Regions from separate parts of the Citrobacter sp. GW821-FHT07H02 genome, predicted to be linked through region 3. Evidence: predicted binding sites of a transcription regulator. Region 3 holds the regulator's gene; each other region holds the start of a gene.
What was found. The regulator Fur, encoded in region 3, represses iron uptake genes when iron is present. The targets are predictions, from matches to a motif close to ATAATAATGAGAACNACTATCAA.

Region 1 (4,942 bases), on a different contig from region 3:
TTCACAGTTTCCAGTAATGAGCCTGTTTTTACCTGATGTGACGGCGTCCGCATTTAGCGAACTTTCCTGCCCTGTCTTGAAAAAATGACCGGATATGCGCGCTTTCGTGTCAAAACTTTAAGGTGAGGTGGCGACCCCTTAATTACTATTTCAGTCATGTTCCACTTCATGTCAGGAAGCCATCATGACCCTATTGCACAGCGTGGATTTTTTTCCGTCAGGTAAGGTCCCTATCGCCATTGAACCCCGGCTTCCGCAGTCTGCTTTTCCTGAACACCATCATGATTTTCATGAAATCGTGATCGTTGAACATGGCACAGGCATTCATGTGTTCAACGGACAGCCGTATACCATCAGCGGCGGCACCGTCTGTTTTGTTCGCGATCATGACCGACACATGTATGAACATACTGACAATCTGTGTCTGACCAACGTGCTCTATCGTTCGCCGGATGCGTTCCAGTTTCTGGCAGGGCTGAACCAGCTTTTACCGCAGGAACAAGATGGGCTGTATCCGTCCCACTGGCGGGTAAACCAGGGGGTGTTACAGCAGGTGCGCCAGTTGGTTGCTCAACTGGAACAACCCGATGGAGAGATGGACACGCCAGCGGTCGCCAATCGCGAAATCGTGTTTATGCAGCTGCTGGTATTGCTGCGCAAAAGCAGTCTGATGGAAGGGGCGACGGATAATGATGCGCGGCTGAATCACCTGATGGCCTGGCTGGAAGATCACTTTGCCGAAGAGGTCTGCTGGGAAGCCGTGGCCGATCGGTTTTCGCTCTCATTACGCACCTTGCACCGTCAGTTGAAACAACAAACCGGGCTGACGCCGCAGCGCTATTTGAACCGGCTGCGTTTAATTAAAGCGCGTCATTTGCTACGCCATAGCGATGACAGTGTTACCGATATCGCCTATCGCTGCGGATTTGGCGACAGTAACCACTTTTCGACGCTTTTTCGCCGCGAATTTGACTGGTCGCCGCGTGATATCCGCCAGGGGCGCGACGCATTGCTGCAATAACGCAGATGCTGAAGTATGACGGGTATATCAATATTTTTTGCCGCCGCTTGACGCATAATAGAGTGTTGTTATTGGTAGAGGTGATGTGGTGGCAAATCAGCTCGTTCTTCATAAAGCCGACTTTTTTGCAAGCGACGCGCAGGCGGTTGCTGTCGCCGATCGCTATCCGCAAAATGTCTTTGCGGAACATACCCATGATTTTTGTGAACTGGTGCTGGTCTGGCGTGGCAACGGTTTGCATGTGCTCAATGAACGTCCCTATCGCATTACACGCGGCGACCTGTTCTACATTCGTGCCGAAGATAAACACTCCTATACGTCTGTTAATGATCTGGTATTACAGAACATCATCTACTGCCCGGAGCGGCTGAAGCTAAATCTGCGGTGGGAAGAGGCGATACCTGGATTTAACGGAACCCAATGGCAGCCACACTGGCGTCTGACCAGCGCCGGTATGACTCAGGCGCGGCAGGTTATCAGCCAGCTTGAGCATGAAAGCCAGCAGAGCTGCCCGTTGGCTAACGGTATGGCGGAACTGCTGTTTGGGCAACTGGTGATGATCCTGCAGCGCCATCGCTATGCCACGGATAATCTTCCTGCTACCTCAAGCGAAACGCTGTTGGATAAACTGATCACCGCGCTGGCGGGCAGCCTGGAGCACCCGTTTGCGCTGGATGAATTTTGCGCCAGGGAAACCTGCAGTGAACGCGTGTTGCGCCAGCAGTTTCGCGCACAAACCGGTATGACCATCAACCAATATTTGCGCCAGATCCGCGTCTGCCACGCGCAATATTTGCTCCAGCATAGCCGCCTGATGATCGGTGAGATTTCGATGCAATGTGGGTTTGAGGACAGTAACTATTTTTCAGTGGTGTTCACGCGGGAAACTGGGATGACGCCAAGCCAGTGGCGTCATCTCAGTCATCACAACGACTAACTCGCCATTCCCATTCCGACAATATTGGCGGCGATGATAATCACCACGCAGCCCAGGCTCAGCACACTCACAGGACGTCGACCGGCGTTTTTCCACTCTTTCAACACCAGCCCGACAATACCGCCGCACAGGACGTAGAAACTCATGTGCAGCATCCAACTGATGTAGTCATACTGCGCCGGAATGCGTGCGTGGCCCCAGGCGTAGAAGAAGAACTGCAAATACCACATCAGACCGCCCAACGCTGACAGCAGCACGTTGGTGATGATCAGGGATTTTGCCAGCGAGAAGTCGGCGGTTATCGACAGATTCTTCACTTTTGCCAGACGAATAAAACAGAAACCCAGGTTGACCAGTGCGCCGCCACCCATGATCACGACATAGCTGGGCAGAGCGACATACAGCGGGTCTACGCCAAGGGCGGCAGCGGCTTCATGCATCGGTTTGGCGGCATTCATCGCAAAGGACATGCCGGCAGAGAAGATCCCGCACATTACTGCCAGCAACAGACCTTTTTTCAGGTTGAACTCTTCGGCTTTGATGCCCATTTTACGCTCTTTCAACTGCCCGGCACGGGTCACAATCCCCACACCGATAAGCGCCACCAACACGCCAAGCAGCGTCATGCGTCCGCCTTCCGTGTTGATCAGGACATCGAAATTACCGTTGAGAATGGGCGTCATCAGCGTACCGACAATCAGCGTAATGCCAATCGCGATACCAATCCCCATCGACATACCGAGGTAGCGCATGGTCAGGCCGTAGTTAATATTGCCAATACCCCACATGGCGCCAAACAGGAAAACAGGTAATAAAGTAGAAAGGTTAAAAGAGCTGTAGTAGGCCCAAAAATCGGGCAGCAGCAGGGCGCTTATGGTCCACGGCAGGATAATCCAGGAGACAATCCCGCCAACCGACCACATCGTTTCCCATGACCACTGTTTTACTTGCTTAAACGGGGCATAGAAACAGGCTGCACTGGCCGCACCTATCAAATGCCAAAAAATACCCATCGTAATCGCGTTACTCATGACGTCATCCTCATCGTTTTTATTGTCGCGTTACCCCTTCGACGTGATGAGTGTAAAAATTGCGCAGATTCTTAACCTTCTTCCCGTTGCCGCTTTTTTGTTCTTTTTGGCAATAGGCGCGTTAAGCGGGTGATTTAGTTCACATCTTTGGTAAGTGGGGGAGGGTTTATATCCTTACGAAAAGTACGGCATTGATAATCATTTTCAATATCATTTAATTAACTATAATGAACCAACTGCTTACGCGGCATTAACACCCAGCCGCTCGATAATAATGGAGATGATTATGAGTTATACCCTGCCATCCCTGCCGTACGCTTACGATGCACTGGAACCGCACTTCGATAAGCAGACGATGGAAATTCACCATACCAAACACCATCAAGCCTACGTCAACAATGCCAATGCGGCGCTGGAAAGCCTGCCAGAATTCGCTGGCCTGTCTGCCGAAGAGCTGATCGCGAAACTGGATCAACTGCCAGCGGACAAGAAAACCGTACTGCGTAACAACGCAGGCGGTCACGCTAACCACAGCCTGTTCTGGAAAGGCCTGAAAACCGGCACTACCCTGCAGGGCGATCTGAAAGCCGCTATCGAACGTGACTTCGGTTCCGTTGATAATTTCAAAGCCGAGTTTGAGAAAGCGGCTGCCACTCGCTTTGGTTCTGGCTGGGCGTGGCTGGTGCTGAAAGGCGACAAACTGGCCGTCGTGTCTACCGCGAACCAGGATTCCCCGCTGATGGGTGAAGCTGTTTCTGGCGCGTCTGGCTTCCCGATCGTCGGTCTGGACGTGTGGGAACACGCTTACTACCTGAAATTCCAGAACCGCCGTCCGGACTACATTAAAGAGTTCTGGAACGTGGTGAACTGGGACGAAGCAGCAGCGCGTTTCGCCGCGAAAAAATAAGTCTGATTGTTGCCTGATGGCGGTAACGCCATCAGGCTGCATGACTCAACCTTTTGTCAAAAACACCTCGTCAATCGTTCGGCAGTCCTTCTCACTCAGCTCACCGCCTGCATTTCGCGAAACCCCGGTGCAATAACCAAATTTACGCGATACCACGGTTTTAATCGTGGTGACAAAATCCTCACCAATGGCGTAAATGGACATATAGGTACCGATCTTGTCTTGAATTTCACGCAACTTTTGCAAATCGCCCTGTTTAAACGCCTCGCGCGCGTCGACAAAAAGCTCAGGCATCACGTTGTTTAAGCCGGAAATGATCCCTGCGCCGCCCGCCATCAGGTTAGGGATGTAATACTCGTCATAGCCGGAGAGGACGGCAAAGTCATCACGCACGGCACGGGTGGTCTGGATCATGCTGCGGGTGTGGGACTGGCAATCGACGGTATCCTTAATACCAGCAAAATTGGGGAACTCGGCAGCGAGAGTGGCGACCAGGTCGGGGGTTAAATCACAGCCGGTCCGTGCCGGGAAATTGTAGGCAAACCATTTTCCGCGTAATGCGCCACCAAGTTTGCGGAAATAGCTCAGGAGCTGCTTTGTTGTTTGTCCGTAATAGTACGGCGGTAATACCATCACCGCATCGTAACCCGCTTTGTCGGCTTCCTGCGCCATCTGTAAAACGTCGCTCATACAGGTGGAGGAGACGTTGGCGACCATCTTCAGCGAGCTCATTGATCTCGCTTCCCGGATCAGCATCAGCCGTTCTTCAAGGCTAAAAGAGGCAAATTCACCGATGCTGCCCATCAGCAAAATAACATCGATTTTGGCGTCGGTAAGACGCTTGAGATGATGCTTCAGACCGGAGAGATCGACGTTTCCATCATTATCCATCGGCGTAATGGAGGGACACCAGACACCAGCAAATTGCGATTGTACTGTCACGTTGTTGACTCCTTGTTATGAAATGGCGTTTTAAAATCATCCTAATTGATAGCATGTCTGGCCATTCATCATGTGAATCCGGCTCTCATTTTGAGCGGCTGAGG
Region 2 (4,942 bases), on a different contig from region 3:
CAGCGCGCTCTGCGCGTCTTTCAATACTAATTCCATTGCTATCCCCTTACGCCTTCACAGCTGGTTTAACGATCAGGTCGCAACCGGTCGCACCCGGAACACCACCTTTAACCAGCAGCAGGTTGCGCTCAGCGTCAACGCGTACTACGTCAAGGCTCTGAACGGTGACACGCTCGTTACCCATCTGACCTGCCATTTTCTTGCCTTTGAACACTTTGCCCGGAGTCTGGTTCTGACCGATAGAACCCGGAACGCGGTGAGACAAGGAGTTACCGTGAGTAGCGTCCTGGGTACGGAAGTTCCAGCGCTTAACGGTACCAGCGAAACCTTTACCTTTAGAGGTACCGGTTACGTCAACTTTTTTAACGTCAGCAAACAGTTCAACGCTAATGCTCTGACCTACGGTGAATTCTTCACCATCTGCCAGACGGAACTCCCACAGGCCGCGGCCAGCTTCTACGCCAGCTTTAGCAAAGTGGCCAGCTTCCGGCTTAGTTACACGGTTAGCTTTTTTAGCACCGGTGGTAACCTGGACAGCGCGGTAGCCATCGTTAGCCAGGTCTTTAACCTGAGTAACGCGGTTTGCTTCAACTTCGATTACGGTTACTGGGATAGATACGCCATCTTCAGTGAAGATGCGGGTCATACCCACTTTTTTACCGACTAAACCAATCATTGTATCAACCTCTCAATCGCTCGATGACCTGATTAACCCAGGCTGATCTGCACGTCTACACCGGCAGCCAGGTCCAGACGCATCAGAGCATCAACGGTTTTTTCAGTTGGCTCAACGATGTCAACCAGACGCTTGTGAGTGCGAATTTCGTACTGATCACGCGCGTCTTTGTTAACGTGCGGGGAGATCAGAACGGTAAAGCGCTCTTTGCGGGTCGGCAGCGGGATCGGACCACGAACTTGCGCACCAGTGCGCTTAGCAGTCTCGACGATTTCCGCGGTTGATTGATCGATCAGACGATGATCAAACGCTTTCAAACGGATACGGATTCTTTGGTTCTGCATGAGACCAGAGCTCCAATTATTTTATAGACGAAATAGTTACTCCTCAAACCCATTACGATTGATGGGAGAGTGTAACCGTTCTTACAGAGTTCCCCGATTGGGAACATTGTCTGGTATCGCTTTCGCAGTACCTGTGGCTCATATCGAACCGCTGTCAATATTAGACAAGCCCGCGCATTATACGTAAATCTCAGTCTTACGCAAGCGCCGCGTAGATATTAATCATTTTTTCGACAATGCGGGCTCCGTTCCATCCTGCCTGTAAGAGTCCCAAATTTCATTTTTTCTGCGGAACGAAGGAAACAAAGCAGCAAATACAACATTGCGTGGAAAGCTGTCACCGCTATTGTGGTCTCACTGTCTACTCAGGAGTTATCCATGTACTCTGCGCTCCCTTTTCTGCTCACATACCTTTTTTTATCAGGGCGTCTGTGGGTCACCGATTTACGAACGGGTTTTTTACCCGATAGATTAACCTGTCCTCTTCTTTGGAGCGGTCTCATTTACCATCAGCTTTTGCTGCCCGCTCGTTTGTCCGCTGCCCTATGGGGAGCCGTAGCGGGATATGTCCTGTTCGCTCTTCTGTACTGGGGTTATCGTCTGGCTTACCGACAAGAAGGGTTGGGCTATGGCGATGTGAAGTTTCTTGCCGCCCTGGGCGCATGGCATGAATGGCAGTCATTACCCATGCTGGTGTTTATTGCCGCTTTTTTGGCCTGCGCCGCGGTGGGGATGGATTACGTCAGGTATGGTAAGGCGGTATTAAAAAACCCGCTGCCTTTTGGGCCATACATGGCGGCTGCGGGTTTTATCATAGGATGGAAAACACTGATGCCGGAGAGTTAGTCTGCAACTTTAATTTGTGATTGCAGATAATTTTGCAAGCCAAGTTTCGAAATTAAATCCAGCTCGGTTTCCAGCCAGTCGATGTGCCCTTCTTCATCGGCAAGAATTTCAATCATCATATCCCTGCTGACATAATCATGGACAGTATCTGCGTAAGCGATAGCTTCACGTAGATCTTTTGCGCCTTCAAGTTCAAGCCGAAGGTCGGATTGCAGCATCTCTTCGACATCTTCACCAATGCCTAGCTTGCCAAGATCCTGCAAATTTGGAATGCCCTCCAAAAACAAGATTCGCTCGATGTACTTATCAGCGTGCTTCATCTCATCAATGGACTCATGGTATTCGACATCATTGAGGCGAATCAGACCCCAATTTTTAAACATACGAGCATGGAGAAAATACTGGTTGATCGCGACAAGCTCATTACCCAATAGTTTATTGAGATAACTTATGATTTTAACATCACCTTTCATTTTATAGTCCCTCCGCTTCCACTCTTTGAAGAGTAGATGGGGCTACAGGGATGTCAAAAAAAAGAATGTGACTCAGGCGATCTCTTTAAATTCCGGTATCTGTGTCAATTCGTCCTGCATTACTTCACGTGCAGCCCGAACACACTTACCACATTGATTTCCAACAGCAATAAACTTACGCAATTGTTGGAAAGATTGTGGATGAAACTGGCGTACCGCCTGACGGATTTTTTTATCACTGACACCATTACACAAACAAACGTACATGATCGCTCCCGTTCAATTTCTGCGCAAAGTGTAAATGAGAATAGTTATGATTACAATAGCACAAATATATAGACGCAGCCGGAGAGCAATAAAAAATGCGAATAAATATGACTGGCTAAATGCCAGGCAGCAAAAAGGGCGCCGTAGCGCCCTTTTTAAGCTCAAAACTAATTATTAAATAATTAGCTCATTACTTTAGCAACAACGCCCGCGCCAACGGTACGGCCGCCTTCACGGATTGCGAAACGCAGACCGTCGTCCATCGCGATCGGGTGAATCAGGGTAACAACCATTTTGATGTTGTCGCCCGGCATTACCATCTCTACGCCTTCCGGCAGTTCGATGGTACCAGTCACGTCAGTAGTACGGAAGTAGAACTGCGGACGGTAGCCTTTGAAGAACGGAGTATGACGGCCGCCTTCGTCTTTGGACAGGATATAAACTTCAGATTCGAACTTGGTGTGCGGCTTGATGGAACCCGGCTTAGCCAGTACCTGACCACGTTCGATTTCTTCACGTTTGATACCACGCAGCAGAACACCAACGTTCTCACCAGCACGGCCTTCGTCCAGCAGTTTGCGGAACATTTCAACGCCAGTACAGGTAGACTTGGCAGTCTCTTTGATACCAACGATTTCAACTTCTTCACCAACTTTAACGATACCGCGCTCTACACGACCGGTAACAACGGTACCACGACCGGAGATGGAGAATACGTCTTCGATAGGCAGCAGGAACGGCTTGTCAATCGCACGCTCTGGTTCCGGGATGTAAGAATCCAGGAAGCCAGCCAGTTCGATGATTTTCGCTTCCCACTCTGCTTCGCCTTCCAGCGCTTTCAGAGCAGAACCACGAACGATCGGAGTGTCGTCGCCCGGGAAATCGTACTGAGACAGAAGTTCACGAACTTCCATTTCTACCAGTTCCAGCAGCTCTTCGTCATCAACCATGTCGCATTTGTTCAGGAACACGATGATGTACGGAACGCCTACCTGACGACCCAGCAGGATGTGCTCACGAGTCTGCGGCATCGGGCCGTCAGTCGCAGCAACAACCAGGATCGCGCCGTCCATCTGCGCAGCACCGGTGATCATGTTTTTAACATAGTCGGCGTGGCCCGGGCAGTCTACGTGTGCGTAGTGGCGAGTCGGGGTGTCATATTCAACGTGAGAAGTGTTGATGGTGATACCACGAGCTTTTTCTTCCGGTGCGTTATCGATCTGGTCGAAAGCACGAGCAGCACCGCCGTAGGTTTTAGCCAGTACGGTGGTGATTGCAGCGGTCAGAGTAGTTTTACCGTGGTCGACGTGGCCGATAGTACCAACGTTGACGTGCGGTTTTGTACGTTCAAATTTTTCTTTAGACACGGCTATATTCCTTACTATAGTGCTCTCCCCTTCAGGAGAGAGCACGGGACTTAGGTTTTAACCCCGGGGCTTATTTACCACGGGCTTCGATTACGGCCTGAGCAACGTTGTTCGGCGCATCATCATACTTCAGGAATTCCATCGTGTATGATGCACGACCTTTGGTCAGAGAACGCAGCTGAGTTGCATATCCGAACATTTCAGACAGCGGAACTTCAGCGTGGATCTTAACGCCAGTTACTTCAGATTCCTGACCGCGCAGCATACCGCGACGACGGCTCAAGTCACCGATAACATCACCAGTGTTCTCTTCCGGAGTCTCTACTTCAACCTTCATGATCGGCTCAAGCAGAACAGGTTTTGCTCTCTTAAAGCCTTCTTTAAAGGCGATAGAAGCAGCCAGTTTAAACGCCAGTTCAGAGGAGTCAACGTCATGGTAAGAACCGAAGTGCAGACGAACACCCATGTCTACTACCGGGTAACCAGCCAGCGGACCAGACTTCAACTGCTCCTGGATGCCTTTATCAACGGCAGGGATGTATTCGCCAGGAATTACACCACCTTTAATGTCGTTGACGAACTCGTAACCTTTCGGGTTAGAGCCCGGCTCCAGCGGGTACATGTCGATAACGACGTGACCATACTGACCACGACCACCAGACTGTTTCGCGTGCTTACCTTCGATATCGGTAACTTTCGCACGAATCGCTTCGCGGTAAGCAACCTGAGGTTTACCGACGTTCGCTTCAACGTTGAATTCACGCTTCATACGGTCAACGATGATGTCGAGGTGCAGTTCACCCATACCGGCGATGATGGTCTGGTTAGATTCTTCGTCAGTCCATACGCGGAATGACGGGTCTTCTTTAGCCAGACGACCCAGAGCCAGACCCATTTTTTCCTGGTCAGCTTTGGTTTTCGGTTCTACTGCGATGGAGATTACCGGCTCAGGGAATTCCATACGCTCCA
Region 3 (4,942 bases):
ACTATGACGACCGGCGCTGCCGCGATGCCCGGAAGTCCCGAACTTCACCGCGTGCTCCGCATTCCCTGCTTCCGGTTTCAATACATAGTATTGCGCCGTCAGTTGGGCGACATTAATTAAATCACTCTGTTGCGCAGGCTGACCTGCACGCTTGTGGATTGCCATTGCCTGGTCCTTTTAATGCAACGTTTAGATTGTTCCGCAAACCTTTTCAATCAATTCCGCCGGGAATTGCATTGATTGCATGATGTGTTCAATCATGCTGCATTTACGGCCGGTGTTGGTGTTGGTGATCACCCAATACGGCGTGCCTGGCACGTGTTTCGGCTTGGTTTGATTACCATTTTTCAGCAGAGTCTGCTCGTCTGCCGCAAAGTATACGCGCGTACGACCGTGCAACGATTCCGTCGCCTCAGCAAACGCGTTGTGATCCAGTGAGTAAAGTGTAGACAGTACCAGCATAAAGCGATTTACCGCTTTCTTCTGCTCTGCATATTCATCGGAAAGCAGAAGTTCACGCATGGCGCGCACTTTATCTTTTACGGGGTTGACCGGCTTCGCTTCAACGATAGCGGGTTGCGCTATGCGCACCTCTTTCGCCGCCGGAGTGACAGGCTGTGATGCGGCGGAAAATTTCAACATACGCCGTAAAATGTCGGATGCGCTCTCGCCGATATGCTTGGTGTGGCTGGCAATATAGCTATAGAGTTCATCATCAACTTCAATCGTTTTCATCTTAATCCAGTGCGGTGTCTTATCTGAATACAAGTCGTTGGGATTATAGGGGCAAATCCCAACAGCGGATAGCGTCAAGCCAGGCTGTCTGAAAAACTCGGAGTAAACCGTAGTTGTTGCAGCCCCGTGGCAGAATGGTCAACATAATACCCTAACCCGACAGAGCGAAAAAAAGAACTTTGCCATGAAATTGAACATCCGAGCGCAATCTGCACAAAAGCTGCACAATAATTCTCCCATCGTCCTTGTTCACGGCTTGTTTGGTAGCCTTGATAACCTCGGCATACTGGCGCGCGATCTTGTAGAGGATCACGACATCATCCAGGTTGATATGCGAAACCACGGTCTTTCTCCCCGTTCAACGGAGATGAATTACCCGGCGATGGCGCAGGATCTGCTGGATACTCTGGACGCCGCGAGTATCGAAAAAGCCACCTTTATTGGTCACTCAATGGGCGGAAAAGCCGTTATGGCGCTGACCGCACTGGCACCGGATCGTATTGATCAACTGGTGGCGATTGATATTGCGCCGGTTGACTATCACGTGCGCCGCCACGATGAGATCTTTGCTGCGATCAACGCCGTGACCGAATCTGACGCGCAAACACGCCAGCAGGCGGCAGTCGTCATGCGCCAGCACCTCCAGGAAGAAGGGGTTATCCAGTTCCTGTTAAAGTCGTATGTCGATGGCGAGTGGCGCTTTAACGTGCCCGTATTGTGGGAGCAGTACCCACATATCGTAGGGTGGGAAACCATTCCCGCCTGGGATCATCCGGCGCTGTTTATCCCTGGCGGTAATTCGCCTTACGTCACCGAAGCCTATCGTCACGATTTACTGAGCCAATTTCCTCAGGCCCGGGCGCATGTGATTGCGGGTGCCGGCCATTGGGTGCATGCGGAAAAACCGGATGCCGTGCTGCGCGCGATACGCCGGTATCTGGCGGATAAGGCTAACTGATTAAAAACTCAGCGTCCGCGCGCGATTACGTGCGTGGACGTTGGCGTGCCTCACTCGCTGATGTATGATGGCGCGCTATCCATCCGGGCATACGCCTGGCTGATTGTTTCCCCGAAGTCACCAAAATCATGGCCAAAGAACAAACGGACCGTACGACATTAGATCTGTTCGCGCACGAGCGTCGCCCGGGACGACCCAAAACCAATCCGCTTTCGCGTGATGAACAGCTACGCATTAATAAGCGTAATCAGCTTAAACGCGACAAGGTTCGTGGGCTTAAGCGTGTCGAACTGAAGCTGAATGCTGATGCCGTGGATGCGCTGAATGAACTGGCGGAAGCACGCAATATGAGCCGTAGTGAGCTCATTGAAGAGATGCTGACAAACCAGCTTATCTCGCTGCGTGGCCAGGGGTCTGTCTGAATTTCTGCTCTAAATCATAAATCGTGTAGCACAGAGTGCAGTCCTGCGTGTTTGCTGTTTCCGCATGCCTGACTGATCTGCTATGATTGCCCTTATCCGTGGGCAATACGCCACCACCATTTCAATAAGTTTCAAGAGGTTATTTTACTCATGGCAATCACTGGCATCTTTTTCGGCAGCGACACCGGTAATACCGAAAATATCGCAAAAATGATTCAAAAACAGCTTGGTAAAGACGTTGCCGATGTTCATGACATTGCGAAAAGCAGTAAAGAAGACCTGGAAGGGTATGACATTCTGCTGTTAGGTATTCCAACCTGGTACTACGGTGAAGCACAGTGCGACTGGGATGACTTCTTCCCTACCCTCGAAGACATTGATTTCAATGGTAAACTGGTGGCTCTGTTTGGTTGCGGCGATCAGGAAGACTACGCAGAATACTTCTGCGATGCGCTGGGCACCATCCGCGACATTATCGAACCGCGCGGCGCAACCATCGTAGGCCACTGGCCAACTGCAGGCTATCACTTCGAAGCCTCTAAAGGTCTTGCTGATGACGATCATTTTGTCGGTCTGGCTATCGACGAAGACCGTCAGCCGGAATTGACCGCTGAGCGCGTTGAAAAATGGGTTAAACAGATTTCCGCCGAACTTCATCTCGACGAAATCATCAACGCCTGATTTCGTGCGGCGCAGAAACCATCTGCGCCGCATCAATAGATAAAACCAATCAAAATAATTGCTACAAATTTGTAACTTTCCTGCCCATCCCTGTACAATGTTCGGGTGTTATTCTGGTATTGCACAGTGTGATTGTTGGCAGTACCACGTTTTGATTAATAATATTTGCCCGAGGCTTGCAGTTTTCATTTAGACATGGCAGTTCTATAATGATACGCATTCTCTCAAGTGCAATTTCTGTCACTTCTTTAATGAAGTGAATCGTTTAGCAACAGGACAGATTCCGCATGACTGACAACAATACCGCATTAAAGAAGGCTGGCCTGAAAGTAACGCTTCCTCGTTTAAAAATTCTGGAAGTTCTTCAGGGACCGGATAACCATCACGTCAGTGCGGAAGATTTGTATAAACGTCTGATCGACATGGGTGAAGAAATTGGTCTGGCGACCGTGTATCGCGTGCTGAACCAGTTCGATGACGCCGGTATCGTGACCCGCCACAATTTTGAAGGCGGTAAGTCCGTTTTTGAACTGACTCAACAGCATCATCATGATCATCTTATTTGCCTCGATTGTGGCAAAGTGATTGAGTTCAGCGATGATTCTATCGAAGCGCGTCAACGTGAAATTGCGACTAAGCATGGTATTCGTTTAACCAACCATAGCCTCTATCTTTACGGTCACTGCGCTGAAGGCGATTGCCGCGAAGACGAACACGCGCACGACGCAAAGTAATATGCCCCCAAAGAGCCAACCACGCGGTTGGCTTTTTTATACCCATAAAAAAGACCCGCTATCAAAGCAGGTCTTTTTCCCTTCCGGTAAGTACATTTACTGTACTGTGTTTTTACTGCGAATTTCTTTCCAGATTTTGTCACAATCGGCTTGTACCGCCTGACCATTGCCCGTACGTGTCGCCTGAATACATTGCTGGTAATCCAGTACCCGCACGCTCTCTTCGTTAGCAAACTGCTTATGCTGGTCTTCTTTTTTCAGCACATTTAATACGCTTTGGCAGGCTTCGATTTTTTCCGGTGAACCTTGCGCGGTGTTAATACATGCGCTGTATGCCTCTTTAAGGCGGCTATCTTCCTTAGGTGCAGGAGATTGCGAGCAGGCCACCAGACCTGACGCCATAATGGCGATGAGTAACATTTTTTTCATACAACGGTCCTCAACGATGCGGCAGAGAAATACCCTGCCGCGACTGGCATCAGAAAATAGTGAATGGGGCGATAACCATGAACTTCACGTCACGCTCATCCTGGAAGATGTTGCCATAACCACCGCTCCAGCTCGGGATATTGGAGTGGTTGTCATACTCGGTGAAGTGCAGTTTAAACATGGTGCCTTTGGCACGTCCTTCCTGCATGGTATAAACCGCATCAAGACTGTAGGAGGATTCTTCGATGGTTTTGTTTTTGTCGTAGAACGCATCCGGGTTGCTCTGCCAGGTAGCCGGTTTGGCATCCCAGGCGTAGACGTACGACGCACCCAGCGCCATACCTGGCAGATTCCAGTTCTTCAGGTCATACATCGCGCCGAAGAAGACCGCTTTTTCGCCGTTGGCGTTAAAGTCGGAACGGTTATCCCACCAGACATCCAAACGACCGTTTGAGGAGGCATAGGTCGGCGTCATACGCTGCAAGAAGTAGCCCTGCTGCCCGTCCGCTTTCACCCAGGTTCCTTCCAGACGCAGATCGACCACTTCCGCCACTTTGTAACCGAAAGTCAGTGCCTGCAACCATGCAGTGCCGTCATAGATGTCGTTCACACTGCGATCATCAACTTTATCGCGTGCGCCGTAGAACTGGTAACTGGTGGTAAACGGATTCCCGCCCAGATCGAATTTGTAACTGGCTTTGGCAAAGTACTGATCGACATAGCCCTCAGACTGACCAAAGGCAGCCTCAAGAATAAGATCATTTTTGAAATCGTATTTTGCGCCAACGGAGTGGAGATAATCGACTTTGGTCTTTTTATCAGCCTGGTAGAATTTATCCACTTCAATGTGCCACGGCGCTTTATACTCGTTGGCCCACATGTAGGAGAAGCTCAACGCACCCGCATCGCCATAGTCAAAGTTGGCTCCGGCTTCTGCCCCTTGATAGGTACCCGGCATAAAGCTCCAGTGCGGCGCTAACAGC

Region 1: a site for Fur is predicted at 3,181-3,203, ahead of sodA (superoxide dismutase [Mn]). Genes of this name have one in related genera too.
Region 2: a site for Fur is predicted at 2,641-2,663, ahead of bfd (bacterioferritin-associated ferredoxin). Genes of this name have one in related genera too.

What each region holds. Positions count from the first base shown of each region.
Region 1 is NZ_JBWKPZ010000012.1:63,567-68,508, reverse strand. Features, by position in the region: gene rhaS (HTH-type transcriptional activator RhaS) at 185-1,021, shown strand; gene rhaR (HTH-type transcriptional activator RhaR) at 1,110-1,958, shown strand; gene rhaT (L-rhamnose/proton symporter RhaT) at 1,955-2,989, opposite strand; gene sodA (superoxide dismutase [Mn]) at 3,276-3,896, shown strand; gene AC07NP_RS13485 (dihydrodipicolinate synthase family protein) at 3,942-4,838, opposite strand.
Region 2 is NZ_JBWKPZ010000002.1:401,147-406,088, reverse strand. Features, by position in the region: gene rplD (50S ribosomal protein L4) at 1-36, opposite strand, end outside; gene rplC (50S ribosomal protein L3) at 47-676, opposite strand; gene rpsJ (30S ribosomal protein S10) at 709-1,020, opposite strand; gene AC07NP_RS05015 (prepilin peptidase) at 1,399-1,866, shown strand; gene bfr (bacterioferritin) at 1,863-2,339, opposite strand; gene bfd (bacterioferritin-associated ferredoxin) at 2,412-2,606, opposite strand; gene tuf (elongation factor Tu) at 2,789-3,973, opposite strand; gene fusA (elongation factor G) at 4,044-4,942, opposite strand, start outside.
Region 3 is NZ_JBWKPZ010000001.1:327,158-332,099, reverse strand. Features, by position in the region: gene pgm (phosphoglucomutase (alpha-D-glucose-1,6-bisphosphate-dependent)) at 1-165, opposite strand, end outside; gene seqA (replication initiation negative regulator SeqA) at 190-735, opposite strand; gene ybfF (esterase) at 920-1,693, shown strand; gene ybfE (LexA regulated protein) at 1,822-2,115, shown strand; gene fldA (flavodoxin FldA) at 2,266-2,796, shown strand; partial or broken gene AC07NP_RS01510 (fur leader peptide) at 3,006-3,091, shown strand; gene fur (ferric iron uptake transcriptional regulator) at 3,084-3,530, shown strand; gene AC07NP_RS01500 (ChiQ/YbfN family lipoprotein) at 3,627-3,959, opposite strand; gene chiP (chitoporin ChiP) at 4,009-4,942, opposite strand, start outside.